DNA from 4 places in the Streptomyces sp. NPDC014894 genome. Region 1 is predicted to be linked to each of the others. Evidence: riboswitches for the same ligand, from Rfam matches in the RefSeq annotation. Region 1 holds a riboswitch; each other region holds the start of a gene.
The links. Region 1 has a riboswitch for cyclic di-AMP ahead of ACF089_RS16330 (M23 family metallopeptidase). Riboswitches for the same ligand answer to the same signal wherever they lie in the genome.
Positions count from the first base shown of each region.

Region 2: linked by a shared signal. The riboswitch ahead of ACF089_RS32500 (M23 family metallopeptidase) and the one ahead of ACF089_RS16330 (M23 family metallopeptidase) in region 1 are both predicted to bind cyclic di-AMP.
Region 3: linked by a shared signal. The riboswitch ahead of ACF089_RS29370 (C40 family peptidase) and the one ahead of ACF089_RS16330 (M23 family metallopeptidase) in region 1 are both predicted to bind cyclic di-AMP.
Region 4: linked by a shared signal. The riboswitch ahead of ACF089_RS22320 (peptidoglycan DD-metalloendopeptidase family protein) and the one ahead of ACF089_RS16330 (M23 family metallopeptidase) in region 1 are both predicted to bind cyclic di-AMP.

Region 1 is NZ_JBIBWD010000006.1:96,248-103,499, forward strand. Features, by position in the region: gene ACF089_RS16320 (M16 family metallopeptidase) at 219-1,628, shown strand; gene ACF089_RS16325 (M16 family metallopeptidase) at 1,655-3,022, shown strand; cyclic di-AMP (ydaO/yuaA leader) riboswitch at 3,232-3,393, shown strand; gene ACF089_RS16330 (M23 family metallopeptidase) at 3,407-4,183, shown strand; gene ACF089_RS16335 (GntR family transcriptional regulator) at 4,402-5,055, shown strand; gene ACF089_RS16340 (HPr family phosphocarrier protein) at 5,247-5,528, opposite strand; gene ACF089_RS16345 (GNAT family N-acetyltransferase) at 5,610-7,252, shown strand, end outside.
Region 2 is NZ_JBIBWD010000019.1:137,125-144,376, forward strand. Features, by position in the region: gene ACF089_RS32485 (MerR family transcriptional regulator) at 1-165, shown strand, start outside; tRNA gene ACF089_RS32490 (tRNA-Met) at 336-409, shown strand; gene ACF089_RS32495 (PP2C family protein-serine/threonine phosphatase) at 778-1,914, shown strand; cyclic di-AMP (ydaO/yuaA leader) riboswitch at 2,157-2,313, shown strand; gene ACF089_RS32500 (M23 family metallopeptidase) at 2,325-3,413, shown strand; gene ACF089_RS32505 (PrsW family intramembrane metalloprotease) at 3,627-4,883, opposite strand; gene trmB (tRNA (guanosine(46)-N7)-methyltransferase TrmB) at 5,455-6,249, opposite strand; gene lhgO (L-2-hydroxyglutarate oxidase) at 6,533-7,252, opposite strand, start outside.
Region 3 is NZ_JBIBWD010000015.1:65,958-73,209, forward strand. Features, by position in the region: gene ACF089_RS29360 (lysophospholipid acyltransferase family protein) at 1-330, shown strand, start outside; gene ACF089_RS29365 (alpha/beta hydrolase) at 467-2,029, opposite strand; cyclic di-AMP (ydaO/yuaA leader) riboswitch at 3,060-3,217, shown strand; gene ACF089_RS29370 (C40 family peptidase) at 3,220-3,696, shown strand; gene ACF089_RS29375 (ATP-binding protein) at 3,799-4,230, opposite strand; gene ACF089_RS29380 (helix-turn-helix domain-containing protein) at 4,475-5,332, shown strand; gene ACF089_RS29385 (DUF397 domain-containing protein) at 5,342-5,542, shown strand; gene ACF089_RS29390 (8-amino-7-oxononanoate synthase) at 5,684-6,838, opposite strand; gene bioB (biotin synthase BioB) at 7,044-7,252, shown strand, end outside.
Region 4 is NZ_JBIBWD010000009.1:142,303-149,554, forward strand. Features, by position in the region: gene hpnH (adenosyl-hopene transferase HpnH) at 1-904, shown strand, start outside; gene ACF089_RS22300 (aspartate aminotransferase family protein) at 1,008-2,552, shown strand; gene ACF089_RS22305 (helix-turn-helix domain-containing protein) at 2,718-3,338, shown strand; gene ACF089_RS22310 (DUF6126 family protein) at 3,353-3,511, shown strand; gene ACF089_RS22315 (tyrosine-protein phosphatase) at 3,703-4,515, opposite strand; cyclic di-AMP (ydaO/yuaA leader) riboswitch at 5,047-5,201, shown strand; gene ACF089_RS22320 (peptidoglycan DD-metalloendopeptidase family protein) at 5,207-6,274, shown strand; gene ACF089_RS22325 (SGNH/GDSL hydrolase family protein) at 6,444-7,235, shown strand.

The DNA of each region.
Region 1 (7,252 bases):
GCTCCTTCACGTACCGGATCGGAACCTGACGCGGACCATTGTGGCCCGTCCCACTGACAACACCCGACGCGACCCGGGAACACGCGCCGGGAGGGCCCGCCCGGAGCGGGAAAGTCGGCGGCCGGAACCGGGGAACTTCGCCAGGTGTCAGCCCGCGTGCATACAGTGGCGGTGCTGGGAAAACAACACCCCACAGCATCGCGATCGAAGGGACGTACATGCCCATGGGTCACACGGCCACAGCGCAGGCCGGTTCGGGCGGCCTGACAGCGACGGAGCACCGGCTGGCCAATGGCCTGCGCGTGGTGCTCTCCGAGGACCATCTGACGCCGGTCGCCGCGGTCTGCCTCTGGTACGACGTGGGCTCGCGTCACGAGGTCAAGGGCCGTACAGGACTCGCCCACCTCTTCGAGCACCTGATGTTCCAGGGCTCCAAGCAGGTCCACGGCAACGGCCACTTCGAGCTGGTGCAGGGCGCCGGTGGTTCGCTCAACGGCACCACCAGCTTCGAGCGCACCAACTACTTCGAGACCATGCCCACCCACCAGCTGGAGCTGGCGCTCTGGCTGGAGGCCGACCGGATGGGCTCCCTCCTCGCCGCCCTCGACGACGAGTCGATGGAGAACCAGCGCGACGTGGTCAAGAACGAGCGCCGCCAGCGGTACGACAACGTCCCGTACGGCACCGCGTTCGAGAAGCTGACCGCCCTCTCCTACCCGGAGGGCCATCCGTACCACCACACGCCCATCGGCTCCATGGCCGATCTGGACGCCGCCACGCTCGACGACGCCCGCGCCTTCTTCCGCACGTACTACGCGCCGAACAACGCGGTGCTGTCGGTCGTCGGGGACATCGACCCCGAGCGGACCCTCGCCTGGGTCGAGAAGTACTTCGGCTCCATCCCCTCCCACGACGGCAAGCAGCCGCCGCGCGACGGCTCCCTGCCGGAGAACATCGGCGCGCAGCTGCGCGAGGTCGTGGAGGAGGACGTTCCGGCGCGGGCCCTGATGGCCGCCTACCGGCTGCCCCACGACGGCACCCGCGAGTGCGACGCCGTGGACCTGGCGCTCACCGTCCTCGGCGGCGGCGAGTCCTCCCGCCTCCACAACCGGCTGGTACGGCGCGACCGCACCGCCGTCGCCGCCGGATTCGGGCTGCTGCGGCTGGCCGGCGCCCCCTCGCTGGGCTGGCTGGACGTGAAGACCTCCGGCGGCGTCGAGGTGCCGCGGATCGAGTCCGCGGTCGACGAGGAGCTGGCCCGCTTCGCCGCGGAGGGCCCCACCCCGGAGGAGATGGAGCGCGCCCAGGCCCAGCTGGAGCGCGAGTGGCTGGACCGGCTCTCCACCGTCGCCGGCCGCGCCGACGAACTGTGCCGTTACGCGGTGCTCTTCGGTGACCCGCAGTTGGCGCTGACCGCGGTCGAGCGGGTCCTCGACGTCACCGCCGAGGAGGTCCGCGCGATCGCCGCCGCCCGGCTGCGCCCCGACAACAGGGCGGTGCTGGTGTACGAGCCGATCGCCGCCGACGACGAGGCGGACGAGGCCGGCGAGGCCGGGCAGACCGACGGCGGCCCGGCGGGCCCCGACACGACCGAGCGACGCGACGACGAGGAAGGGGCGCGCCAGTGACCGACACCGCCGAGCCGCTGATCAGCATGGAGTTCCACCCGCAGCCCCAGGCGGGCGAGGCCAGGCCCTGGGCGTTCCCCGCCCCCGAGCGCGGCACCCTGGACAACGGGCTGACCGTGCTGCGCTGTCACCGCCCCGGACAGCAGGTCGTCGCGGTCGAGATCTCCCTCGACGCCCCGCTCGACGCCGAGCCCGAGGGCCTCGACGGCGTCGCCACCATCATGGCGCGCGCCCTCTCCGAGGGCACCGACAAGCGCTCCGCCGAGGAGTTCGCCGCCGAGCTGGAGCGCTGCGGCGCCACGCTCGACGCGCACGCCGACCACTCCGGCGTCCGGGTCTCCCTGGAGGTCCCGGTCTCCCGGCTGCCCAAGGCGCTCGGGCTGCTCGCCGAGGCCCTGCGCGCGCCCGCCTTCCTCGACAGCGAGATCGAGCGGCTGGTGCGCAACCGGCTGGACGAGATCCCGCACGAGAGCGCCAACCCGGGCCGCCGGGCCGCCAAGGAGCTGTACCGGCAGCTCTTCCCGGCCTCCCTGCGGATGTCCCGCCCCCGGCAGGGCACCGAGGAGACCGTCGCCCGGATCGACTCCGCCGCCGTGCGCGCCTTCTTCGACGCGTACGTCCGCCCCGCCACCGCGACCGCGGTCGTCGTCGGCGATCTGACCGGGGTCGACCTCGACGCCGTGCTCGCGGAGACCCTCGGCGACTGGACGGGGAACACCGCCGCGCCGCGCCCCGTCCCGGCGGCCGTCGCCGACGACACCGGCCGGGTCGTCATCGTGGACCGCCCCGGCGCGGTGCAGACCCAGCTGCTGATCGGCCGGGTCGGCCCCGACCGCCACGACCGCGTCTGGCCCGCCCAGGTGCTCGGCGCGTACTGCCTCGGCGGCACCCTCACCTCCCGGCTCGACAAGGTGCTGCGCGAGGAGAAGGGCTACACCTACGGCGTACGCGCCTTCGGCCAGGTGCTGCGCTCCGCCCCCGACGGGACGGGCGCCTCGCTGCTCGGCATCAGCGGCTCGGTGGACACGCCGAACACCGGCCCGGCGCTGGAGGACCTCTGGACCGTGCTGCGGACCCTCGCGGCCGAGGGGCTCACCGACGCCGAGCGGGATGTCGCCGTACAGAATCTGGTGGGCGTCGCGCCGCTGAAGTACGAGATGGCCGCGTCCGTCGCGGGCACCCTCGCCGACCAGGTGGAGCAGCACCTCCCCGACGACTACCAGGCGCAGTTGTACGTACGCCTGGCGGAGACCGGCACGGTGGAGGCGACGGCGGCGGTCGTCAGCGCCTTCCCCGAGGACCGGCTGGTGACCGTGCTCGTCGGTGACGCCGCGCGGATCGCCGAGCCCGTCAAGGCGCTCGGCATCGGCGAAGTGACCGTCGTCACGGGCTGATTGAGGCGTCGAAGGGAACCCCGGCCCTCCTGAGGGCCGGGGTTCCGCCATCTGATCCTTGTATGCCCCTTTTGACGGTTCATCGCCTGGAAGCTTCCTTTCTGTCCTGTGGCATGTGCAACAAAAGACGCCGCTTGTTTGCCGATGGAAAGTCCGCGCGCATAGCGTCGGTCCGGCTGTTCGCCCGCTGTACGCCGCACCCGCGGCAAGGGCAGCCATCGCCGAATCCCCGCAGGGCGCGAGCCCGGGGAGCCGGGGACCAAGGTCCCCAGGGGTGAATCGAGCGCCTTCGCGTCCGCGCGGAGGAGCCCGTAGGAGACCTTCCTGCTCCGAACCCGTCAGCTAACCCGGTAGGCGAGAAGGAAGGAAAGGACCAGCCTCTCCATGGCGTTGACCCGCCCCACCGGGAAACACCGTGCCCCGAGCCGTATGACGCGCAGAAGCGCGAGCATCGCCGGAGTCGCCACCATCGCCACCAGCGGAGTCTGCGGAACCCTCGCCACCCCCGCGTTCGCCGCCGAGACGGCCACCACGGCGTCCATGGAGGACACCGGCACCCTGCTGATCCTCGCCGCCGACGCCGAGGCGGACTCCCTCGCCGACGAGGTCGCCGACCAGGCCGCCACCCAGCGGCGCGCCGCCGCCGCCCGGGTCGAGGCCGCCGAGGAGGCCGAGCGCAGGGCCGAGGCCCGCGCCCTGGAGATCCGCGAGGCCGAGGCCCGCGCCGAGCGCGAGGCCGAGCGCAGGCGCCTCAACTCCTTCCAGCTCCCCGTCGCCGGCTCCCACGTCTCCACCGGCTATCAGACCGGCGGCTCCCTCTGGTCCTCCGGCAGCCACTCCGGCATCGACTTCCACGCCCCCCACGGCACCCCGGTGGTCTCCGTCGGATCCGGCACCGTGGTCGAGGCCGGCTGGGGCGACGCGTACGGCTACAACGTCGTGATCCGGATGAACGACGGCACCTACACCCAGTACGCCCACCTGGCCTCGGTCGGCGTCGCCGTCGGGCAGAGCCTGGCGCCGGGCCATCGGATCGGACTCTCCGGCTCCACCGGGAACTCCACCGGACCGCACCTCCACTTCGAGGCCCGCAGCGGCGCCGAGTACGGCTCCGACGTCAACCCCCTCGCCTATCTGCGCGCCCGGGGCGTGGCCGTCTGACCCCGCGGGCGCCCCGCCCGTACCCCCGTACCTCTCCGAAGGCCCCAGCGGAAAGCCGCCGGGGCCTTCGGCGTGCCCCGGCGCACCGCCGCCGGAAGATCCCACCGGATTTCCCGGAGCCGTCGGGAATGACGGTCCGCTGCAATAGAGTCGCCGAAACGGAAGGCCCACCGGCCGCATTGCACGAGATTCCGGCGGATTACAGCGGAGGTTCGGTCATGCGCATTCCCGCGCACTCGGTACGCACGGCGATCCGCGACGACATCGTCTCCGGCGCCTTCCCGCGCGGCGCCAGACTCGCCGAGGAACAGCTCGCCCGGCGCTACGGCGTCTCCCGGATCCCGGTGCGCGAGGCCCTGCGCACCCTGGAGTCCGAGGGCTTCGTCGTCACCCGCCGGCACATCGGCGCCCAGGTCGCCGAGCCCACCGAGCAGGAGGCCGCCGATCTGCTGGAGGTACGGACCCTGCTGGAGCCGCTGGGGGCCGCCCGGGCCGCCCGCCGGCGCACCGAGGCCCACCTCAAGGTCCTGCGCGGCCTGGTACGCCTCGGCCAGGACCGGGCCCGCCGGGGCCACGGCGAGGATCTGCGGGCCCTGGGCCGCTGGTTCCACGAGACCCTCGCCCAGGCCTCCGCCAGCCCCGGGCTGATCGCGCTCCTCACCCAGCTGCGCCACAAGATCGCCTGGATGTACGCCGTCGAGCGCCAGGACCGCCCCCTGGAGTCCTGGGCCGAGCACGGCGCGATCCTGGACGCGGTGGCGCGCGGGGACGCCGAGCGCGCCCGGACCCTCACCGCCCTGCACGTCGAGCGCGGCGCCGGGGCCCACCGGCTGCGCCCGGCCGGTCCCGCCGGAATGCGCAACACGATGTGAACACGGAGCGCATCCGGAATTAACACAGAGCCGGTACAGGGGGGGGCGCGATTTACCGCGCTATATCCGGGAGGATTCTTTTCGCGCACAGCGCGCTTCTTCATGCCGGCGGGTGAAAAAGCGAAGCCGTGATGTCCCGCGTACGGGACATCACGGCTTCGCTCCGCCCTGGGACGGTCCGGGTCGGGGGTTCAGACCGTCTCGGGGAGTTCTTCGAGGCCCTCGGCGACCAGCTTGGCCAGCCGGTCCAGCGCGGCGTCCGCGCCCTCGGCCTCGGAAGCCAGCACGATCTCCTCGCCGCCCTGGGCGCCCAGACCGAGCACGGCGAGCATCGAGGCGGCGTTGACCGGACTGCCGTCGGCCTTGGCGATGGTGACCGGGACGCCGGAGGCCGTCGCGGCCCGGACGAAGATGGAGGCGGGTCGGGCGTGCAGGCCTTCGGCCCAGCCGACGTTGACGCGGCGCTCAGCCATGGTGGTGCCCTTCACAATAAATCGGTTGTCTAGACCAGCGTCCCATGGTACGGGACGCCGGCGCGGTCGTACGCTTTCGGCATGCGCAGCCGGCCGGAGCAGACCTATCCCGATCACTGGGAAGCAGACGTGGTGCTGCGCGACGGGGGCACCGCGCGCATCAGACCGATCACCACCGAGGACGCCGAGCGCCTGGTCAGCTTCTATGAACAGGTATCGGACGAGTCGAAGTACTACCGCTTCTTCGCGCCCTACCCCCATCTCTCCGCGAAGGACGTCCACCGGTTCACCCATCACGACTACGTGGACCGGGTGGGGCTGGCCGTCACGGTGGGCGGGGAGTTCATCGCGACCGTCCGCTACGACCGGATCGACGCCTCGGGCCGCCCGGCGAGCGCCCCCGCCGACCAGGCCGAGGTCGCCTTCCTCGTCCAGGACGCCCACCAGGGGCGCGGGGTCGCCTCCGCGCTCCTGGAGCACATCGCGGCGGTGGCGCGGGAGCGCGGGATCCGGCGGTTCGCGGCCGAGGTGCTGCCCGCCAACAACAAAATGATCAAGGTGTTCCGGGACGCCGGATTCACCCAGCGGCGCAGCTTCGAGGACGGCTCCGTCCATCTGACCCTCGATCTCGAACCGACCGAGAAGTCCCTCGCCGTGCAGCGCGCCCGTGAGCAGCGCGCGGAAGCGCGGTCGGTGCAGCGGCTGCTGGCCCCCGGCTCGGTGGCGGTGATCGGCGTCGGCCGGGCCCCCGGCGGAGTCGGCCGTACGGTGCTGCGCAATCTCCTCGCGGGCGGGTACACCGGCCGCGTCCACGCCGTGAACAGCGCCTTTCCGGCCGACCGGGACGAGGTCGACGGGGTGCCCGCGGTCCGGTCCGTCGGCGAGATCCTCCCGGAGCCCGGAGGCCCCGGAGGCCCCGGAGGCCCCGGAGGTCCTGGAAGTCCCGGAGGCGCGGCAGGCCCCGGAGGCGCGGGGGACGCCGGGCCGGCCGTGGACCTCGCCATCGTCGCGGTCCCCGCCGAACGGGTGCCGGAGGCGGTCGCGGACTGCGGCGAGCACGGCGTCCGCGGGCTCGTCGTGCTCTCCGCCGGATACGCGGAGAGCGGCGTCGAGGGCAGACGGCGGCAGCGGGAGCTGGTCCGCCAGGCCCGCTCGTACGGTATGCGGATCATCGGCCCGAACTCCTTCGGGATCATCTCCACCGCCGCCCCGGTGCGGCTCAACGCCTCCCTCGCGCCGCAGACGCCCGCACCCGGCCGGATCGGGCTCTTCACCCAGTCCGGGGCGATCGGGATCGCGCTGCTCTCGGGGCTGCACCGCAGGGGAGCGGGGCTCTCCACCTTCATATCCTCCGGGAACCGGGCCGACGTCTCCGGGAACGACTTCCTCCAGTACTGGTACGAGGACCCGGACACCGATGTCGTCCTGCTCTATCTGGAGTCGATCGGAAACCCGCGCAAATTCACCCGGCTCGCCCGGCGCACGGCGGCCGAGAAGCCGGTCGTGGTGGTGAAGGGCGCCCGGCACAGCGGCAGCGAGCCGCCCGGGCACGCGGTCCAGGCGACCCGTATCCCCGACGCGGCGGTGGGGGAGCTGCTGCGGCAGGCCGGAGTGATCCGCGTCGACACCGTCACCGAGCTGATCGACGCGGGGCTGCTGCTCGCGGGCCAGCCGCTGCCCGCCGGACCCCGGGTGGCGATCCTCGGGAACTCCGAGTCGCTGGG
Region 2 (7,252 bases), on a different contig from region 1:
TCGGCGATGGGCGCGCCGTCGAAGAGTCATTTCATCGGGCTCGGCGAGATGTACGTCACAGACGAGCGGTTCGCCGCCCATTACGACCGGCACGGGGAGGGCGTCGCGGCCTTCGTCCGGGACGCGATGCGGGTCTTCGGGGAACGGAATCTGACCGACGAATGAGCCGCGCTGCTTGGTCTTCCGCCCGTTTCCCGGCGGGCGAAAGCCAGTAAAAGCACGGAAATCGACCGAGCTGCTGAGGTCGGAAGAGCCGATGGGTGAGGGCGCTTCGCGCACCCCGGGGGAAAGTGGCGTGAGCCGCGCTCCGGATGGCGTAGAGTTGTGTTTACCGACGCGGGGTGGAGCAGCTCGGTAGCTCGCTGGGCTCATAACCCAGAGGTCGCAGGTTCAAATCCTGTCCCCGCTACTGAAAGACCGTGGCCCGGCACTTCTGAGAAGAAGTGCCGGGCCACGGTCGTTGGCGCGTTCCCGAACAGCCCGCGCCCGTTTCCCAGGGGGCCGGGTCCCTTTCCGCCCGCCCGGCGGCCCGGGGGCTTCCGCCCGGCGGCCCGGGGCTTCCGGCCGTGCGGTCCGCGGGCTTTCGGCGGCGGCCCGGTCCGCGGGCCCCTCGCCCCGAGGGTCCTTGATGCGCGGGCCGCGGCCCGCCCGCCCCCGCCCGGCCTCGTGTCGCCCGGTTGGACGGCGGCCGCTCGCCCCGCCGACCGGTTGCCGCGAGGCTGAGAGGGGCGCTCAACCGTGCCCGCAGCCGTCGGCGCACCGGTCGGGAGAGCACCCTTGGCGCAGCAGGAGGAGCCCAGCGGGCCCGGCGTCCGCCGCTTTGTCCGGATGCTGCCCGCGCTGATGATCCTCGGCGGCGTGGTCTTCGACCTGGCCACCCCGGTGAAGTACACGGCCGCCCCGATGTTCGCCGCGGCCCCGCTGATCGCCGCGCCCTTCTTCTCCTGGCTCATCACCCTGTGGACCGGGATCGCGGCGACGGCCGCGGTGATCGTGCTCCATGTCCTCCAGGACATGTTCGCCGACCCCATGGCCGTCACCGAGCTGGCCACGGTCATCACGGTGGCCGGTCTGGCGCTGCTCATCAACCGGGTGGTGCGGCGCGGCAGCGAGCGGCTGGCCTCCGCCCGGGTGATCGCCGAGACCGCACAGCGGGCCGTGCTGCCCACCCCCGCCGAGGAGATCGGCGGGCTCCGGATCGCCGCCCGCTACGAGGCCGCCCTCGCGGACGCGTTCATCGGCGGCGATCTCTTCGCCGTACAGGACACCCCGCACGGCGTCCGGCTGGTGGTCGGCGACGTACGGGGCAAGGGGCTGGGCGCGGTCGAGGCGGTGGCGGTCGCCATCGGCGCGTTCCGCGAGGCCGCCGAGCAGGAGAGTTCGCTGGAGGGGGTGACCGGGCGGCTGGAGCGGGCGCTGACCCGCGAGGCCCGCCGGCGGGAGACCCTGGACGCCTTCGAGGCGTTCACGACCGCCGTGCTGGCGGAGATCCCGCGCGGCGGCGGCGCCGTACGGCTGGTGAACCGCGGCCACCCGCCGCCGCTGCTGCTCCGTCCGGACGGCGGGCTGGACGTCCTGGAGCCCGCCGAGTACGCGCTGCCGCTCTCCATGGGCGAGCTGGGGGCGCTGCCGGACCGGGCGGAGGAGTATCCGCTGCCGCCGGGTGCCACCCTGCTGCTCTACACCGACGGGCTCTCCGAGGCCCGGGACGCCCGGGGGGTGTTCTACGACCCGGCGGTGCGGCTGCGCGGCCGGGTCTTCTCCGGGCCCGGGGAGCTGCTGGACGGGCTGCTGGACGATGTGCGCCGGCATACGGGCGGGGGCGCGACGGACGACATGGCGCTGCTCGCGGTGGTCCGGCCGCCGGAGGCCAAGCGTCCGGAAGACCGGCTGCGCGGCGGGATCCGCCTGTGAGGGCGGCATAAAGACCCGCACGCTGCGTAGTCAATACAGAGCCCTCTGATAACAATTGATATACCGTCAGTTCTTTTGTGGCTCCCGACGGGCGCTCAAGTCGCCCGAATCCGGCTGCTTGTGTCCGGGTAAGTCCATGGCAAAGAGATTAAAGATCACTCGGAACAACTTGGAATCCGGACCGCGTGTCTATTAACGTTCGATAACGCAGCGCGGTCGCCCAGCCGTCGTCAGGACGGCGCCGTGCGCGAGCGCCGAATCCCGCAAGGGAACCGGGGAACCACCAATTGGGGTGAATCGGGCTTCGTCCGCCGCACAGTTCGCGGTGAGCGACGCCCGTAGGAGACCTTCCTGCTCCGAACCCGTCAGCTAACCCGGTAGGCGAGAAGGAAGGAAAGGAGTGCGCCTCAGTGGCGTCCAACACCCCTGCCCCGGAATCGCCTTTCAGGACCGGTGTCTTCAGCGAGGACGGGGCCGAACGGTCCGTCGGTGAGTGGAATCCCACCGCGGAGACCGTGCGTCCGGTGCGCGGCCGGCACCGCCATCGGGTGATCAAGCAGCGCGGCGGATTCGCCCGCAGCTCCACCGTGCTCGGCGTCGGTGTGATCGCCGCCGTCGGAGCCGGCGGCATCGCCACCGCGCAGAACAAACCGGCCGTCTCCATATCGCTGCCCGATGTCGAATCCCTTCCCGGCATCGGCTCTTTCATGTCCGAGGACGCGGCCGAGCCGGACACCGCCGACACCGCCGACGCCTCCGGGTACGAGACGATGGGCGGCATCGGCGAGGAGGTCGGCGCCCAGCAGAGCACCACCACCGCCGCCGAGGCGCTGCGCTCCCGCATCCTGGAGCAGGCCGAGGAGCAGCAGGCGGGCGCCGAGGCCATGGCCCAGGCCGCCGCTGAGAAGGCCGCCGCCGAGAAGGCCGCCAAGGCCGCCGAGAAGGCGGAGAAGGAGGCCCAGGAGCGCGCCAAGGAGAAGGCCGAGGCCAAGAAGGCCGCGGAGAAGGCGGAGAAGGAGGCCCAGCAGCGGGCCGAGGAGAAGGCCGAGCGGGAGGCGGCGGCGAAGGCCGAGGCCGAGCGCGCCGCCAAGGCCGCCGGGAACTTCTCCCTGCCGACCTCCTCGTACCGGATCACCGCCACCTACGGCCAGTCCGGCTCGATGTGGTCCTCCGGCCAGCACACCGGTCTCGACTTCGCGGCCCCGGCCGGCACCCCGGCCAAGGCCGTGACCACCGGCACCATCACCTCGGCCGGCTGGTCCGGCTCGTACGGCTACCGCGTCGTGCTGGAGCTGTCCGACGGCACGGAGGTCTGGTACGCCCACCTGTCCTCGATGACCGTGAGCCCCGGCCAGAAGGTGGCTCCGGGCGAGACCATCGGCCGGGTCGGCTCCACGGGCAACTCCTCCGCCCCCCATCTGCACCTCGAGGTCAAGACGCCGGGCGGCTCCGGCATCGACCCGCTGTCCTGGCTGCGAGGCAATGGCCTCACGGTCTGACCGGGGCCGGGGCCCAGCGGGCCCGAGCCCCACGCGCCGGAGTCCTTCGGGCGTGGGCCTACGGGCCCGATCCGTTCGCCCCCCGGTCCCGGCCCTTCGGGGCCGAGGCCCGCGCGGCGGCGCCCTTCGTACACACAGCTCCCGGCGGTCCTGGCACCACACCCCCCGATGCCAGGGCCGCCGGGTCCCGTCCCTCCGCCCGCCGGGACCCGGTCAGCCCCGGTAGGGGTTGTACCCCTCGTAGTCCCGGTACGGCGGGGGCACCCACACCCGGCCCGTCGCCCGCGCCGCGTACGTCAGCGCCGGAGCCGCCTCGTCCTTCCGCTGCCACATGTGGTGCAGCAGCTCCTGCTCCCGCGCCACGAAATCCGGATCGGCCGCGCCCCGGCCCGCCCGGTGGCGCAGAAACGCCAGCGAGGTCGCGAACCGCTGGTACTCCGTCACCGCGTGCGCGGCCGCCGGCCCCCGCATCCGGCGGGCCATGTCACGGGCCGCCGCACGGGCCCGCATCGAGGACAGCGCCTGCGGTTCGGTCGGGGAGAGCCAGCCGGCCGCCGCGTAGGCGGGCAGCTCGGCCGCTATCGTGCGCAGCTCCCGCTGCCGGGTCCAGATCGTCAGCCAGGTCAGCAGCGCGAAGGCCGGGACCATGAACATCCCGTACACCGCGTAGAAGCCCCACGGGCCCCAGTACGACGCCGAGCCGTTCCACAGCGCGTGCATGCCCATCGACAGCACCAGTCCGAGCGTCGGCAGCGCGATCCGGCGGAACCGGCGGCGGCGGGCGGCCAGGGCCGCGATGCCGAAGCCGATGCCGGTGAGCATGGTGAAGAGCGGGTGCGCGAACGGGGACATGACGACCCGGACGAAGAACGTCGCCGCCGTCACCGACTCCAGGCCCGAGTGGCCCAGCTCCTGGTCCTCGCCGAACGCGGTGCCGAGATAGAGGATGTTCTCGGTGAAGGCGAAGCCGGTCGCGGTGAAACCGGCCACCACCACGCCGTCGACGATCCCGGTGAAGTCCCGGCGGCGGAAGATGAAGATCAGCAGGATCGCGCCCGCCTTCGCGGACTCCTCCACCACCGGCGCGATGACCGTCGCGCCCAGACCCTCCGCGCTGTGGGGATCGGCGGTGGCCGTGGCGATCCAGCGCATCGCGAAGGAGTTCGCCAGGATCGCGACCAGCGCGGCGGCGAACGCGCCCCACGCGAAGGCGAAGATCAGATTGCGCCAGGGCCCCGGTTCGACCCGGTCCAGCCAGCGGAAGGCGGCGAGGAGCAGCGGTACGGGAAGGGTGGCCAGCCCGAGTCCGACGAGGAACCCCTCGGGTCCGGTCTGCTCCCGGACCAGGGCGAGGATGAACAGGGCGCAGAGGGCGAGAACGATGATCAGGATGCCGGCCCGGACCGCCTTGTTCTGCCAGAGCCTGGCGGCGCGGCGCGGTTTGTAGCGCCACCGGGTCGGCTCGGGCACGGCGTCGAACACCGGCTGGCGCGCGCACTCGGGGACGGCGGGCCCGGGAACGACCGGGGCCGGGGCGGCGGGGTCCGTCTCCGGGTACGGCGGTGCGGCGGACGCCTCCGGCGGGAGCGGGCGGTCCGCCGGATCCCGGGGCCGGGGCGGCAGATGCGCGGGTCGAGGGGGTGGCGCGTGGGCGGGCGGACAGGGCTGAGGGCGGTGCGCAGGCGGCTCGGACACCCCACGACCCTAACGACGGGCACCGACAACTGACGACGCCGTTTGAACGATCATGGCGCGCGCCCGCCTCGCCCGAGGCGATCCGCCGCACGGCGCACGGCCGTTCGCGCCGGGCGCCCGGTCCGCGCCCGGTCCGCCGCCGATTCCGTTCCGGGTCGCGCTGCGGATCCGGAGCCGGATTCCGTTCCGGATCCGGCTCCGGGGCGCCGGGTCAGTGCCTGGGCCGACGCTCGGGTGTCCGGGTGCGCGGCCGTCAATGGGTCCGGATGCCCGGGCGCCCGGGTCCGCGCTCCGTCACCGGGTGCGCCGCTGCGGCGCCCGGGGCCGGTCCGCTCAGCCGGTCCGCTCAGCCGGTCCGCCGGCCGCTGTCGGCCACGCGCCGGAACAGCAGATCGTGGACGGTGTGGCCCTTGTCCAGGCCCTGTCCCTCGAAACGGGTCAGCGGGCGGAAGTCGGGGCGCGGGGCGTAGCCGCCGCCCGGCTCGGTGTTCTCGAAGTCCGGGTGGGCCGAGAACACCTCCAGCATCTGCTCCGCGTACGGCTCCCAGTCGGTCGCGCAGTGCAGCACCGCGCCCGGCCGGAGGGCCGCGGCCGCGAGGGTGAGGAACTCGGGCTGGATCAGCCTCCGCTTGTGGTGGCGCTTCTTGGGCCAGGGATCGGGGAAGTAGACGCGCACGCCGTCCAGCGAGCCGGGGGCGAGCATCTCGCGGAGCAGGATGATCGCGTCGCCGTTGGCGACCCGGATGTTGGACAGCCCGTGCTTCTCGGCGAGACCGAGCAGATTGCCCTGCCCGGGGGTGTGCACATCGACCGCGAGGATGCCGGTGCCGGGATCGGCCGCGCCCATCAGCGCGGTGGCCTCGCCCATGCCGAAACCGATCTCCAGGACGACGGGCAGCCCGTCGAAGACCTCGTCGAGATCGAGGACGCTCTTCCCGTCGATCTCGAAGCCCCACCGGGGCCACAGACGCGTCAGGGCGTCGCCCTGCCCGGTCGTCACCCGGCTGCGCCGGGGCTGGAAGCTGCGGATGCGCCGCTCGTGGTGCGAGCCGGCGGGGTCGGCGACGGGCCCGCCGGGGAAGCGGGACTCGCTTCGGTCACGGGCGGGGGCGGCGGGGGTGTGGTTTCGGAGCTGGGACACAGTGCCTTGATTCTACGGCGGCGGGCGGCGCGGAGGAACGGCTCGCGGGCTCCGGCGACGGCTCCCGAGGGCGGCCCGCAGGAGGCTCCGGGCCGGCTCCGGCGAGCGGGCCCGGGTCGGATCCGGCGAGCGGCTCGCCTCGGCCGGGGCCCAGGTCCGGGCGGTGACGGCCCGGGTCACGCGGCTCCGGCCCGGGTCCTGTGGATCGGGGCCGGGTCCTGTGAATCGGGGTCGTGGCCGGGGCGGCCGGGCGGGCGGGGTCGCGGGCCGGGAGAGAGGAGGCTCACAGCAGTCGCAGGGCCCGTCTCGCCACCTCCCTGCCGATGGGGAGGGAGGCCGTCGCCGCCGGTGACGGCGCGTTCAGCACATGGACCGTTCTCGGGGACTCCTTGATCAGGAAGTCGTCGGCGAGCGTGCCGTCGCGGAGCACGGCCTGGGCCCGCACCCCCGAGGGCGCGGGCCGCAGATCGGACTCCGTGACCGAGGGGAGCAGCCGGCGCACCGCCGTGGTGAAGGCCCGCTTCGACAGGGAGCGGTGCAGCTCTCCGGCCCCGTACCGCCAGTGCCGGCGGGCCATTCGCCAGGAGCCGGGCCAGCTCAGCGTCCCGGCCAGCTCCCGGGGCCGGACCGTGGTGGGGCGATAGCCCTCGCGGGCGAGCGCGGGCACCGCGTTCGGCCCGATGTGCACGGAGCCGTCGATCCCTCGGGTGAGATGGACGCCGAGGAACGGAAAGGCCGGGTCGGGCACCGGATAGACCAGCCCCCGCACCCGCTCGGGCCGGGCCAGCTCATGGAACTCACCGCGGAAGGGGATGATCCGCATGCCCGGGTCGTCGCCCGCCAGCCGGGCCACCCGGTCGCAGTGCAGCCCCGCGCAATTGACCAGGACCCGGGCGCGCAGGACGGTCCCCGACGCCGTGCGCACCGCGACGCCCCAGGGGCGGCGGTCCGCCGCGACGACCTCCTCGCCGCAGCGGATCTCGGTGCCGGAGGCGCCGCAGAC
Region 3 (7,252 bases), on a different contig from region 1:
GGCAAGGTGGGCGTGGCGGTCATGGCGCTGCGGGCCGGGGTCCCGGTGATCCCCTGCGCCATGGTGGGCACCTTCGAGATCCAGCCGCCCGGCCAGAAACTGCCGAAGATCAAGCGGGTGACCGTGCGGTTCGGCGAGCCGCTGGACTTCTCCCGCTACACCGGTCTGGAGAACGAGAAGGCGGCGATCCGCGCGGTCACCGACGAGATCATGTACGCGATCCTCTCGCTCTCCGGCCAGGAGTACGTGGACCGGTACGCCGCCGAGGTGAAGGCGGAGCTGGAGGAGTCGAAGAAGGCGCGCGGCAGAAAGGGAGGGGCGGCCGGGTGACCGGCCGCCCCTCCCCTCCGTAAGGATCCTTCTCCGTACCGACCGATTCCGGTTCCTACTCCGGTTCCTACTCCGGTTCCTGTTCCGGTTCCTGTTCCGGTTCCTGTTCCGGTTCCGGTCGGGCCCTCGGCTACGGCTACGGCTTCGGCGCCGCGTGCGGGTCGCAGGTCACATTGGCGGAGTCCAGCGTTCCGTCGAGGAGGTAGGCGTCGACCCGCTGGTTGACACAGGCGTTGACGATCCCGGTCACCCCGTGCGAGCCGGCGTTCCTCTCCATGATCAGACGCGAGCCCTTGAGCCGCTTGTGCAGCTCGTACGCGCCGCCGACGGGGGTGGCGGCGTCCCGCTCGGCCTGCACGATGAGCACGCCCGGCAGGCCCTTGCCCGTCTTCACGTCGACCGGGGTGTTCTGCCGGGTGGACCAGGTGGCGCACGGGAGGTTCATCCAGGCGTTCGCCCAGGTCAGGAACGGGTAGTCACGGTGGAGCCGGGTGTTGTCCCGGTTCCACTTCTTCCAGCTGGTGGGCCACTTGGCGTCGGCGCACTCGACGGCCGTGTAGACGGCGTTGCTGTTCTCCGAGCGGATGTTGCCCGCCGTGTCGGCGAGGTCGGGGCCGGCGGCGTCGATCAGCGGCTTCGGGTCGCCGGCGACGTACTTGCTCCAGATCCGGGCGGCCGGCGCCCAGGAGGAGTCGTAGTACGGCGCGCCCTGGAAGAAGCCGGTCAGCTCGGCCGGGCCGACGACCCCGCCGAGGGGGGCCTTCTTGGCGGCGGCGCGGAGCTTCTGCCACTGCGCCTCGACCTTCGCCGGGGTGTCGCCGATCCCGTAGACGGCGTCGTTCTCGGCGACCCACTTCTTCCAGTCGTTCCAGCGCATCTCGAAGGCGACGTCCTGGTCCAGATTGGCCTGGTACCAGATCTTCTCGCGCGAGGGGTTGACCACGCTGTCCATGACCATCCGGCGCACATGGCCGGGGAAGAGCGTCGCGTAGACCGCGCCGAGGTAGGTGCCGTAGGAGACGCCGAGGAAGTTGAGCTTCCGCTCGCCCAGGGCGGCCCGGATCACATCGAGGTCGCGGGCGGTGTTGGGCGTCGTCATGTGCGGCAGCATCCAGCCGCTGCGCTCGGCGCAGCCGTCCGCGTACTCGGCGGCGAGCTTCCGCTGGGCGCGCTTGTCGGCCTCGCTGTCGGGGACCGGGTCGGCCTTGGGGGCCTTGACGAACTCCTGCGGGTCGACGCAGGAGATCGGGGTGGAGCGGCCCACGCCCCTGGGGTCGAAGCCCACGAAGTCGTACGCCTTGGCGGTCTTCGCCCAGAGCGGGTTCTTGCTGGTGACCCGGGTGGGGAAGCGGAGACCGGAGCCGCCGGGGCCGCCGGGGTTGTAGAGCAGCGCGCCCTGGCGCTCGCCCGTGGAGCCGGTGTTGCCGATCCGGTCGACGGTGAGGGTGATCTGTCGGCCGTTCGGGCGGGCGTAGTCGAGGGGGACGGTCACCGAGCCGCACTGAATGGGCTGGGGGAGGTTCCAGTCGGCGGGACAGTCCGCCCAGTCGATGCCCTTCTGCGCGGCGCGCTCGGCGGCCAGTTGCACACCGCGCGCCTCCGACCGGTCGTGGTGGCGGGATTCGGCCTGTGCGACCGGGGCCGCGACCGCGCCCGCGAGGAGCGTGCCCGCTATCAGAGTGCCGGTAGCGCCGAACATCGCTGTGCGTCTCACCAGGAACTTCCCTTCTCTCGTCGAGTCCTTCGGGGGATCCTCGCGTGTGAGGGGTGTGCGGCGACAGGTCGTACTGCTGTTTCTTTACCGAACCAATAACCGGTGCTCCGAGTCCCGCTGAGCGGTACATCACCGGACAGGGACGCGAACAGGCCATCGGAATGACCAATTCCGGCCGATCGGATCGGGCGCGGCGAACCCTCTCCGGGGCGGCGCGAGTTGACCGTGCGCACAAAACGGGCGCGGGCAGGCGCGCGGACGCGGACAGGGGCGCGGGTGCGAATCAGGCAAGACCGCGTACAGAGTGACGAAGGCGGACACAACTCCGCCCCCTTGGTCACGCGGTGATAACGGGACCGCTCGGGGGCGGCGACAGCGGCGCGGGGTCAGCCGATGAGACCGGGACCGGCCGCCCGCACGCCGTCGCGCGCAGGCTGCCGGACCGGTCCAGGACGCCCCGGACCGGCGTCGGCCGTCGCGGCCGCCGGAGGCTTCCCGCACCGGGCCGCCGCCGCCCGACCGCCTCCGCATACGGCTCCGCCGGCCACGGCGGCCGAGTCCGCACGAGCCGGCTCCAACGGAATCACATATGCCACGTACACGTCATATCGCCCGTGCATTCCGTATATCTCTGGCGAAAACCGGCCCTGGCGAGGCCCTCCCGGGGCGGCCGACCCGAGGACCCGTCAACCGCCGTTCGAGTGCCGGGAGTGGTCATCCGTTTGATGTAGGCGACGCCCCCACGGCGACTGGGGCCGAGTTGCGCATCACAGAGGGCGATCTCTTGGAATGCTGTATTCCGGCGCTGGTACGGGCATGCTCAGGTGTCGAGGGCCGGACCGCCCCGGGGCGCTGTCCACCTGAACAGACCAAGGGTGTTAAAACTCACATATCGCCGTTTCCGCTCGGAAATCTGACACCTCGTGGGTCAAGATCCGTGGGACGACAAGCCCCCGTCACCTCGGCGGGGCAGTCCGAGCGGACGCCGAGTCCTGCCGCCGCTTCGGATGACTGGTCGACAGAAGTGCTTCGGCAGGAGTGGAGGACCCAAGCAGTACGGGGCATCCGGGAGATCCGGAAGTCCCTCGGGGTGAAGCCGCGTCATGCGGCCGGGCACCTTCGTCCGCCCGAACCCGACAGGTCATCCTTCACAGGCGGCTGACGAAGGGTTGCGCATGAGTGCGCAGAAAAACGTCCCGTACCTGATGAGTCGGGCGGGGGCCGTGTCGGCCCTCACCCTCGCCGCTGTCGGCGGATCGCTGCTCGTGCCGGGGGGCACGTCCGAGGCGTACGCCGCGTCGTCCCACGCGGGCAAGGCACTCAAGGTGGCGGCCTCGAAGAAGGGCGCTCCCTACGGATACGGAGCAGCGGGCCCCTCCCGCTTCGACTGCTCAGGTCTGACGGTCTACTCGTACAAGAAGGCGGGCAAGAAGCTGCCGCGTACGGCACACCAGCAGTACAACAAGACGAAGAAGGTTTCCTCCTCGTCGCGCAAGGCCGGAGACCTGGTGTTCTTCCACTCCGGCGGCTACGTCTACCACGTCGGCATCTATGCCGGGAAGGGGAAGATCTGGCACTCGCCCAAGAGGGGTTCGTGGGTGAAGCTGGACAAGATCTGGACCAAGAGCGTCAAGTACGGCCGGGTGCGCTGACAGCACGCCACCGGGCCCGCGCCGACCGCCGGTGACCTTCCGGCGGTCGGCGCGGGGCGTCCATGGGGCCGGGGGCCGCCGCCGTCCGCGGCGGCCCTTCGGTCAGCCGGAGGCCCGCGCGGCCCACGGAAGGGCGATCCAGACGGTCTTGCCGCCCTCCTCGGTCGGGGTGACCGTCAGTTTTCCGCCGTTCGCCGCCGTGAGACTGCGCACGATCACCATCCCCCTGCCGTTGTCCTGGCGCACCGCGGCGGGCAGCCGCTGGGGCCAGCGCGGGTGGCTGTCGGTCACCCCGATCCGCAGCCGGTCGTCCCGTTCCAGTTCCAGTTCGACGGTGAAGGTCGGCGACTGGCCGAAGGTGTGCTGCACGGCGTTGGTGGCGAGTTCCGAGACGATCAGCCGGATGGTGTCGACGGCGTCGCTCCCGGCCGGCAGACCCCATTCGCGGACCACGTCCGCGACGAATTTCCGGGCCACGGAGACCGAGGCCGGATCGCTCGGCAGAGTGACGGAAGCTTCCTGAAGGTCTGCCATGACGACGCCGTCCCTTTCCCACCGCGGCCGGGCTCCGAACTCGAAGCGGAGGGTTGCGCGGGCGGCCGCGGATTGCGCTGGTGGCCAGAGTGCCACTCATCGTGCCCCGGTAGGAGTCGATCCCCCAAGATATGCATATATCTGTCGCTCAAAGCGGTGAACTCTGCGACGCGAGACCGTATTCGGCGGCCGGAACCACTTGGATCGCGGGCGAACCGATCCGATGGAACGGAAGGGATGCCCCATGCAGCACGGTCCGGCGGTGCGCCGCCGCAGGCTGGGCGAGGAACTCCGCAGACACCGGCTGGCCGCCCGGCTCACCAGCCGTCGCGCCGCCGAACTGGCCGGCTGGCACCAGTCCAAGGTGAGCCGGATCGAGACCGGCGCCAGCGGGGTCAAGGCCGAGGACGTGACCCTGCTGCTCGATCTCTACCAGGTCGGCGATCCCGAGCCGCGGCTGCTTCTGGAGCGGCTGGCCGGAGCCGCGGACGGCCGGGAGAGCGGCTGGTGGAAGGCGTATCAGGGGCTGCTGCCCGCCGAGTACCGGGACTTCATCAGCCTGGAGTCGCAGGCGGGATCGGTGCGCACGGTGGAGACCTCGGTGGTGCCGGGGCTGCTCCAGACCCCGGAGTACGCGCGGGCGGTGACCCGGGCGACCCTCACCGAGCTGCCCGAGGAGAGCGTCGCGTCCCTCGCCGAGGTGCGGATCGCCCGTCAGGCGGTGCTGCGCGCGGAGCCGCCGCCCGAACTGAGCGTCCTGGTGGACGAGGCCGCGCTGCGGCGCGAGATCGGCGGGCCCCGGGTGATGCGGGAGCAGCTGCGGGCACTGTCCGCCGCGGCCGAACTTCCCCAGGTGCGGCTCCAGGTGGTGCCGTTCTCGGCCGGTGGCTATGCCGGACTGGCCGGTTCTTTCGTTATCTTCTCCTTTCCGAACACTTCCGATCTGGATGTGGTCGTTCTTGACCACCTGACGAGTAGCCTCTATCTGGAACGGGCAGAGGATCTGGCGGTGTACGGCGCGGCCTTCGCGATGACGCAGGCGCGTGCGCTCTCACCGGACCAATCCCTGGATCTCATCGCCGCCCTCACGGCAGGCGCCTAGGAGGCCACCATGTCCGCTCACCCCCACGGTTTGGTCTGGCGGCGCAGCAGCCGCAGCACGGCCGCGAACAACTGCGTCGAGGCGGCCCGGCTGCCCGACCGGGCACTGTCGGTACGGGACTCCAAGGACGTGGCCCGCCGTCCCCTCCGCTTCTCCTCCCGGGCCTGGACCAGCTTCCTCGGCGCGGTCGGGACGGAGCGCCTCGGCTGACCCTCGGGCCCCGGCGCGCCGGCCCCTCGAACCCCTGGCTCCGGTGGCCCGCGGGCTCCCGGGCCGGGGGCTCGGCCGGTCCGCCGGTTCTCAGCCGCCGGCGGTCCGCGGGTTCTCAGCCGGCGGCCGGTCCGCCGGTTCTCAGCCGGCGGCGGGGCGCGGGGCCGTCCCCGCCACGATCGACACCGCCCGGGCGATCTGCTCGTCGGTCAGATCGGCGCGGGCCGTCAGCCGCAGCCGCGAGACGCCGTCCGGCACCGACGGAGGACGGAAGCAGCCGACGCCCAGACCGGCCGCCCGGCAGGCCGCGGCCCACTCGACCGCGGCCCCGGGCGAGGGCGCGCGCACGGAGACCACGGCGGCGTCGGGGCGTACCGCCGTCAGCCCCCGCGCCGTCAGCCCGCCGTGCAGCGCCCTCGCGACCGCGCGCACCCGGGCCGCCCGCCGCGGCTCCCGCCCCAGCAGCCGCAGCGCGGCCAGGGCGGCGCCCGCGGCGGCCGGGGCGAGCCCGGTGTCGAAGATGAGGGTCCGGGCGGTGTTGACCAGATGGGCGATGACCCGGGCCGGGCCGAGGACCGCGCCGCCCTGGGCGCCCAGGGACTTGGAGAGCGTCAGCGTGGCGACCACGCCGTCGCCGCCCGACACTCCCGCCGCGTACGGCGCGCCCCGGCCGCCGTGGCCGAGGACTCCCAGTCCGTGCGCGTCGTCTACCAGCAGCGCCGCGCCCTGCTCCCGGCAGACCCCGGAGAGCGCCTCCAGCGGGGCCGCGTCGCCGTCGACCGAGAAGACCGAGTCGGTGACGACCAGCGCGCGCTGTTCGGGGCGGTCGTCGAGGATCCGCCGTACGGCGTCCGGGTCGGCGTGCGCGGCGATCTCCGTCCGGGCGCGCGAGAGCCGGCAGCCGTCGACGATCGACGCATGATTGCCCGCGTCGGAGACGATGAGCGAGCCGGCGGCGCTCAGCGCGGTCACGGCCGCGAGATTGGCCGCGTAACCGGAGGCCAGCACCAGCGCCGCCTCGAATCCGCAGAACGCGGCCAGCTCGGCCTCCAGTTCGGCGTGGAGTTCGGTGCTGCCGGTGACCAGCCGGGAGCCGGTCGCGCCCGCGCCCCAGCGCCGGGCGGCCGCGCCCGCCGCCGAGGTGACCTCGGGATGGCGGGTGAGCCCCAGATAGTCGTTCCCGGCGAGGTCCAGCACGGAGGAGTCGGCGGGGCGCGGCCGGAGCGTACGGACCAGTCCCGCCCGCTCCCGTCGGCGCGACGCGTCCTCGATCCACTCGAAAGGGTCCTGGGCCATGGTCGTCGGGTCCTCTTCCGGTGCGTCGGCACGGGGCCGGGCGCCCGGGGTGTGCGGCGGGGCCGGGCAGGGCTTTTGTAGGCAACGCACAGACCCTAACCGGGGTGGATCACGCGGTGGATGTGGTCATGCACACACCTGGAACAGGGTCTGTTGTGGAGTTCCGCCTTTCCCCGGGCCCGTGCCGTAGGCCAGGATCGGCGGCATGGACCTGCTGAACACGCTGGTGGAGAAGGGGCTTCGGCGCGAACTGCCGAGCCGTGCAGAGGCACTCGCCGTACTGGCGACCTCCGACGACGAGCTGCTGGACGTGGTGGCCGCGGCGGGGAAGGTGCGCCGCCAGTGGTTCGGGCGGCGGGTGAAGCTCAACTATCTGGTCAATCTCAAGTCGGGGCTGTGCCCGGAGGACTGCTC
Region 4 (7,252 bases), on a different contig from region 1:
CAAATGCGAGGGCTGCGGAAAGATCCAGCATCCGGCCGGCGTGCTGAAGCAGCGCATGCCGGTCGCCCAGGCGGTCGGCGCGGTGCTGGAGTCCGGAGCGCCGATGGTGTCCATCGCGGGCGGCGAACCGCTGATGCACCCGCAGATCGACGAGATCGTCCGCCAGCTGGTGGAGCGGAAGAAGTACGTCTTTCTCTGCACCAACGCCATGCTGCTCCGCAAGAAGATCGAGAAGTTCACCCCGTCCCGGTTCTTCGCGTTCGCCGTCCACATCGACGGACTGCGCGAGCGCCACGACGAATCGGTCGCCAAGGAGGGGGTGTTCGACGAGGCGGTCGAGGCGATCAAGGAGGCCAAGAAAAGGGGATTCCGGGTCACCACCAACTCGACCTTCTTCAACACCGACACCCCGCAGACCGTCATCGAGGTGCTCAATTACCTCAATGACGACCTCCAGGTGGACGAGATGATGATCTCGCCCGCGTACGCCTACGAGAAGGCGCCCGACCAGGAGCACTTCCTCGGCGTCGAGCAGACCCGGGAGCTGTTCCGCAAATCCTTCGCGGGCGGCAACCGGCGGCGCTGGCGGCTCAACCACTCACCGCTCTTCCTCGACTTCCTCGAAGGCAAGGCGGACTTCCCCTGCACGGCGTGGGCGATCCCCAACTACTCGCTCTTCGGCTGGCAGCGCCCCTGCTATCTGATGAGCGACGGCTACGTCCCCACCTACCGCGAGCTGATCGAGGAGACCGACTGGGAGAAGTACGGCCGGGGCAAGGACCCGCGCTGCGCCAACTGCATGGCGCACTGCGGCTATGAGCCCACCGCCGTCCTCGCCACCATGGGCTCCCTGAAGGAATCCCTCCGGGCGGCGCGCGAGACCGTGTCCGGCGGCCGGGGCTGAGCCGGCGACCGCCGGTGCGACGGGCCCGGCCTGCCGCGGCCCGTCGCACCCACCCCCCTCACCGGCCCTCCCCGCCCGGGGACCAGCCCAGGAGAGACGAGGCATGACCGACCCGCCGCGCACCGACGCACTCCACACCGCCCCGGCGCGCACCGACCCGCCGCGCGCCGAGGCGCCCCGTACCGACGCGCCCCGTACGGACGTATCGCGTACGGACGCATCGCCTGCCGGCCCGGCGCGCGGCGGCGCACCGCGTGCCGACCCGTCGGGCTTCGACCTGGCCCGGCTGCTCGCCGAACGCGGCTCGGAACGCTATGACCTGCACACCCGTCATCTCAACCACCAGCTGCCGCGCATGCTCCACACGCTCGGCTTCGACAAGGTCTACGAACGGGCTGAGGGAGCCTACTTCTGGGACGCCGAGGGCGACGACTACCTCGACATGCTCTCCGGCTTCGGGGTGATGGGCCTCGGCCGGCACCACCCCGTCGTACGGAAGGCGCTGCACGACGTCCTCGACCTCTCCCTCGCCGACCTCACCCGCTTCGACTGCCAGCCGCTGCCCGGACTGCTGGCCGAGAAGCTGCTCGCCCACAGCCCCCATCTCGACCGGGTGTTCTTCACCAGCAGCGGCACCGAGGCGGTGGAGACCGCCCTCAAATTCGCCCGCCGCGCCACCGGCAGGTCCAGGATCCTCTACTGCGACCACGCCTTCCACGGGCTGACCGCCGGCTCGCTGTCGGTCAACGGGGAGTCCGGCTTCCGGGACGGATTCGGCCCGCTGCTGGCCGACACCGCCGTACCGCTGGGCGACCTCGGCGCGCTGGAGCGGGAGCTGGACCGCGGCGATGTGGCCGCGCTGATCGTCGAACCGATCCAGGGCAAGGGCGTCCACGAGGCCCCGCCCGGCTTTCTGCGCGCCGCCCGGGAGCTGCTGCACCGCCGCAAGGCGCTCCTGATCGCGGACGAGGTGCAGACCGGCCTCGGCCGTACCGGCGACTTCTACGCCCATCAGCACGAGGAGGGGGTGGAACCGGATCTGGTGTGCGTCGCCAAGGCGCTCTCCGGCGGCTATGTCCCGGTGGGGGCCGCCCTCGGCAAGGACTGGATCTTCCGCAAGGTCTACTCCTCGATGGACCGGGTGCTGGTCCACTCGGCGAGCTTCGGCTCCAACGCGCAGGCGATGGCGGCCGGCCTCGCGGTGCTCTCCGTGATCGAGGACGAACAGCTCGTGGCGAACGCCCGCGTCACCGGGGAGCTGCTGCGCACCCGGCTCACGGCGCTCGTCGACCGCTACGAGTTCCTGCACCAGGTCCGCGGGCGCGGGCTGATGACCGGCATCGAGTTCGGCCGGCCCGTATCGCTGAAGCTGCGCGGCCGCTGGACCATGCTGCAGGCGGCCCGGAAGGGGCTCTTCGCCCAGATGGTGGTGGTCCCGCTGCTGCACCGGCACCGGATCCTCACCCAGGTCTCCGGCGACCGGCTGGAGGTGATCAAGCTGATCCCGCCGCTCACCATCGGCGAGCGCGAGGTCGACCGCTTCGTCACGGCCTTCACCTCCGTGATGGACGACGCCCACTCCGGCGGCGGGCTCATGTGGGACTTCGGCCGCACCCTGATCCGCCAGGCGGCCGCGGACCGGCCCTGAGGCGCGCCGCCCGGCCGGGGCGCGCACTGCCGTGAACGGGGCCCCGCGAGCGTGCGTGCGGCTGCGGGGGTGTGCGAGCGCGGCCCTGTGAGCAGCGCCGGAGGCGATTTTTGCCTCTGAGGCAAGAAATTTGCCTCAGAGGTAGTTTCCTGGCGCAATGGACTCATGCAGAGTCCTCCCGGGGGCCATCCCCCGGACCTTCGGTCTCCTGCGGGAGACTTCCCGGCCGAGCTGGCGGACGTGGCCCCGCGGCTGCGCGAGCTGCGCCGCCGCCGCGGTCTCACCCTGGAGGCCGCCGCCCATCGCGCGGGCCTCTCGCCCGCGCATCTGTCCCGGCTGGAGACCGGCCGCAGGCAGCCCTCGCTGCCGATGCTGCTCTCCCTCGCCAGAATCTACGGTACGGCAATCGCCGAGCTGCTCGGCGAGCTGTCGGCGGAGCCCGACCCGGTGATCCGGGGCGGCCGCCGGGAACCGGCCTCCGCCGACGGGTGGACCTACCACCAGGCGGGCTCCCCGGGCCGGGCCATGCAGGCGCTGCGGCTGCTCGTGCCCTACGGGGCCCAGGGCGACCTGGTGCGAGTGCACCCGGGCGAGGAGTGGATCTACGTTCTCGACGGCCGTCTGAAGCTCACCCTCGGCGAGGCCGTGCACGAGCTGGGCCCCGGGGACAGCGCCCATTTCGACTCGCTCACCCCGCACCGGCTCGCGGCGGCCTCCCGCGACGGCGCGGAGATGCTGTTCGTCCACACCCTGCTCCAGAGCCCCGAACTCCATCCGCACGCCTGAAAGCGAGGACTGTCATGTCCGAGAACACCGCGGCACCCGTGCCCGAGAAGCCCAAGGGCAAGCAGGAGAGCAAGTTCCCCACGGGAATGATCGTCCGGCTCTTCGCCTATCTGATCGCGGGCCACATCCTGGCCGGCTTCCTCTACCTGCTGTTCGAGATGGGCGCCAAGTAGCCCCTCGGAGGAGCCCCCGGCCGCACCGCCCCCGGCGTAGCCCCCGGCCGTGCGGCCACCGCCTTCCGGCCCGGCCCGGGGCGCCCCCGCCCGGCCCGGCCCCGGCCGCCGGACCCGGCCGCCGGCTGCGGGCCCTTACGCGGGGCCCGCGAGACGGCCGGCTCCCCGCCGCGCGGGGGAGCGGTCCGGTCTCAGCCCTCGCTCACGAGCCGCTCGCGCAGCCGCTCTCGCGTCCCGGGGTCGAGCTTCAGCCCCTCGGTGAGATAGCGCTCGGTGGTGCCCCAGTTCTCCTGGACGGTGTCGAACGCGGCGTGCAGATACTCCAGACGCGCGTCGAAGAGCGGACCGAGCAGCTCCATCACCTCCTGCGACATCCCGCCCTCCGAGCTGTTGCCGCGGCGCACCAGATACCGCCGCGAGGGCTCGTTGGACTTGAGGTAGTCCTCCTCGATCGCCTCCCGCTCGACGCCCACCGCGAGCAGGGCGATCGCTATCGAGAGCCCCGCGCGGTCCTTCCCGGCGGCGCAGTGCATCAGCGCCGGCACGCTGTCCTCCGCGAGCGCGTGCAGGATACGGCTGTGCTCGTCCGTCCGCCGGGTGATCAGCACCCGGTACGAGTCCCTCATCCGCTGGGCCGCCTGCCCGTCGCCCAGGAGCGACCGCAGCTGGTCGATCTCGCCTTCGCGGATCATCTTCCAGAACTCCACGCCGTCGGCCGGATCGCTGAGCGGGAGATTCAGATTCCGCACGCCGGGCAGCTCGGCGTCGCTCCCCTCCAGCCCGATGTCGGCCGCATTGCGGAAATCGAAGATCGTGTGCAGCTCCAGCGAGGTCAGAAAGACGACATCGCTCTCGGTCGCGTGGGCCAGATGCCCGCTGCGGTAGAGCCGCCCGTACCGGGTCCGTCCGCCGTCCGCGGTCGGCAGCCCGCCCACATCACGGAAATTACGCACTCCGACCAGCTCGGGCTCGGTCGACGGGACCTGCGGCAGCTGCTGCGTCACGAAGTCTCCTGAGGGTCATTGGCGCCGGCGCTGCTCGCCGACGATGGCCTGTTCTTGACGATACGACATTGATTCCAGGGGCAATCATCTTCTCCGACCGGCGTTCGGGGAAGGGGTTCGGGCGAGTCGCGGGCCGTCGGCCGGCGCCCGGATCCACATGATCGCGCTTTGCGTCGATACGCGCCGGGCCGGACCGCTCCGGAGCGCTGGTCAGGGCCGCCCGCACGGGGTTATTCATCACTTCTGACCGAAATGAGTCGTTAGATATAACGTGCCCCGGCTCAGGGGGAGATGGGGCCTGCTCGGTGAGCAGGATCATAGTGGTGACGGTCCGTGGCGGCGGCCCGGACGGCAATCGCGACGCCGGGACCGGAGTTGGGGATCCGGTCTCCACGGAGGGTGACCGGGAGGGCTCCCCGCGCCCCTCTGTGGATCATCCGCCGACTGCGGAACGGCTTGTTCCGCTCCTTGCGGCTCGTCTACGGTCACGGCCATCCGGGCGGACCGCCTCATCCTGCCGCCGGCCGGAACTCCCATCGGACATCACAGCGTGGCAGGAGCGGGGGACCCAGGAAGTACGCCGGCCCGGATTTCCGGACGGCTCGGGGTGAAGCCGTACGACGAGTGCGGCCGGGCATCTCCAGCCCGAACCCGACAGCTCACCTCGCAGGCGCCGGAGAGGAACAGCCCCATGCCCGCCAAGGGTAAGCACCGTCGTCCCAGGACCAGCACACTCACCCGCGGCTTCGTCGCCGCGGGCACCGGCGGCGCGGCCTTCGCGCTTCCGCTGATGGGCGCGACCGGCGCCCACGCGGCCGAGCGATCCGCCCCGGCCGCCGTCGCCTCCGCCCCGGCCGCCGTCGCCTCCGCCCCGGCCGTCGCGCCCGCCGCCGCGCAGGCGGGTCGGGCCCCCGCCGCCCCGGTCGGCCAGAAGCCCGCCGAGGCCCCCGCCGCCACCGCGTACCGCGTGGTCGCGGGCGACCATCTGTCCAAGATCGCCGACCAGCACCGGGTCGGCGGCGGCTGGCAGAAGCTCTACGCGGACAACCGCGCGGTGGTCGGCGACGACCCGTCGCTCATCCACCCCGGCCTCGAACTCGCCCTCGGCAAGCCCGCCGAGGCGAAGGGCTCCGCGGACCAGGGCGAACAGCGGGACCGCGCTCCGCGCGAGGCCGCCGCGCCCGCCTCCGGAGGCAACGGCCCGGCCGCCCCCGCCGCGCCCCGCCAGGCCCCGGCCCAGCCCGAGGCCCCCGCGGCCGAAGCGGCCCCCACCCCCGCGCCCCCGGCGGAGCCCACCGCTCCGGCCCCCGCCGCCGAGGCCCCGGCGACCGCCGAGACCCCGGCCGCCGCGTCCGGCTACACCACCCCGCTTGCCGCCGGCGGCGTCTCCACCGGCTACCGCGCCACGGGCTCCATGTGGTCCAGCGGCTACCACACCGGTGTCGACTTCTCGGCTCCCACCGGCACCCCCGTCCGCTCCGTCGGCCCGGGCACCGTCGTCTCCGCGGGCTGGAGCGGCGCGTACGGCAACGAGGTCGTCATCCGGCACAGCGACGGCAACCACTCGCAGTACGCCCACCTCTCCTCCCTCTCGGTCTCCGCCGGGCAGGACGTGAGCGGCGGCACCCAGATCGGCGGCGTCGGCTCCACCGGCAACTCCACCGGACCGCATCTCCACTTCGAGATCCGCACCGGCGCCGGCTACGGCTCGGACATCGACCCGGTGGCGTATCTGCGCCAGCACGGCGTCTCCCTCTGACGCCGCGGGGCCGGCCGGCCCGCGCCCGAATCCCCTCGTACCGCCCGCGGTGCGAGGGGATTCCCGTATATTCCCGGCGGCGTGATATCTCCCGGTGGTAAACATCACCTCCCGTCAACCCCTCCCTACGGTCGCGTAGGTCACATCCGCAAGGTCAAGATGAGTTCTTGTGGCAGACGATTCGAGAACAGAGACCAAGGGCGCAATCGGGTCGTACGCGGCGATCGGTGACAGTTTCACCGAAGGCGTCGGAGACCCCGGCCCGGACGGGACCTACATAGGCTGGGCGGACCGCTTCGCGGTTCTGCTCGCCGACCGCGCACCGGAACACACCTTTCGATACGCCAACCTGGCGGTGCGCGGCCGCCTTCTCGACCAGATCGTCGCGGAGCAGGTGCCGAGGGCGAAGGAACTGGCCCCGGACCTGGTGACGTTCTGCGCCGGGGGCAATGACATCATCCGGCCGGGCAGCGACCCGGACGACGTGGCCGAGCGCTTCGAGCGCGCGGTCGCCGACCTCACCGCCGCCGTCGGCACCGTGATGGTGACCACCGGCTTCGACACCCGGGGCGTCCCGGTCCTCCGCCATCTGCGGGGCAAGGTCGCCACCTACACCGCCCATGTGCGATCCATCGCCGACCGGTACGGCTGCCCGGTGCTCGATCTGTGGTCGCTCAGATCGGTCCAGGACCGGCGTGCCTGGGACGGCGACCGGCTGCATCTGTCCCCGGAGGGGCACACCAGGGTCGCCCTGCGCGCCGCGCAGGTGCTCGGACTCGGCCTCCCGGCCGACCCGGACCAGCCCTGGCCGCCGCTGCCCCCGCGCGGGACGCTGGAAGTACGGCGCGACGACATTCTCTGGGCCCGTGAGCACCTCGGACCCTGGATCGGCCGACGGCTGCGCGGCGAAAGCTCCGGCGACCGGATCGCCGCGAAGCGGCCGGACCTGCTGCCGCTCTGAGCGGGGCGGATCCCGGC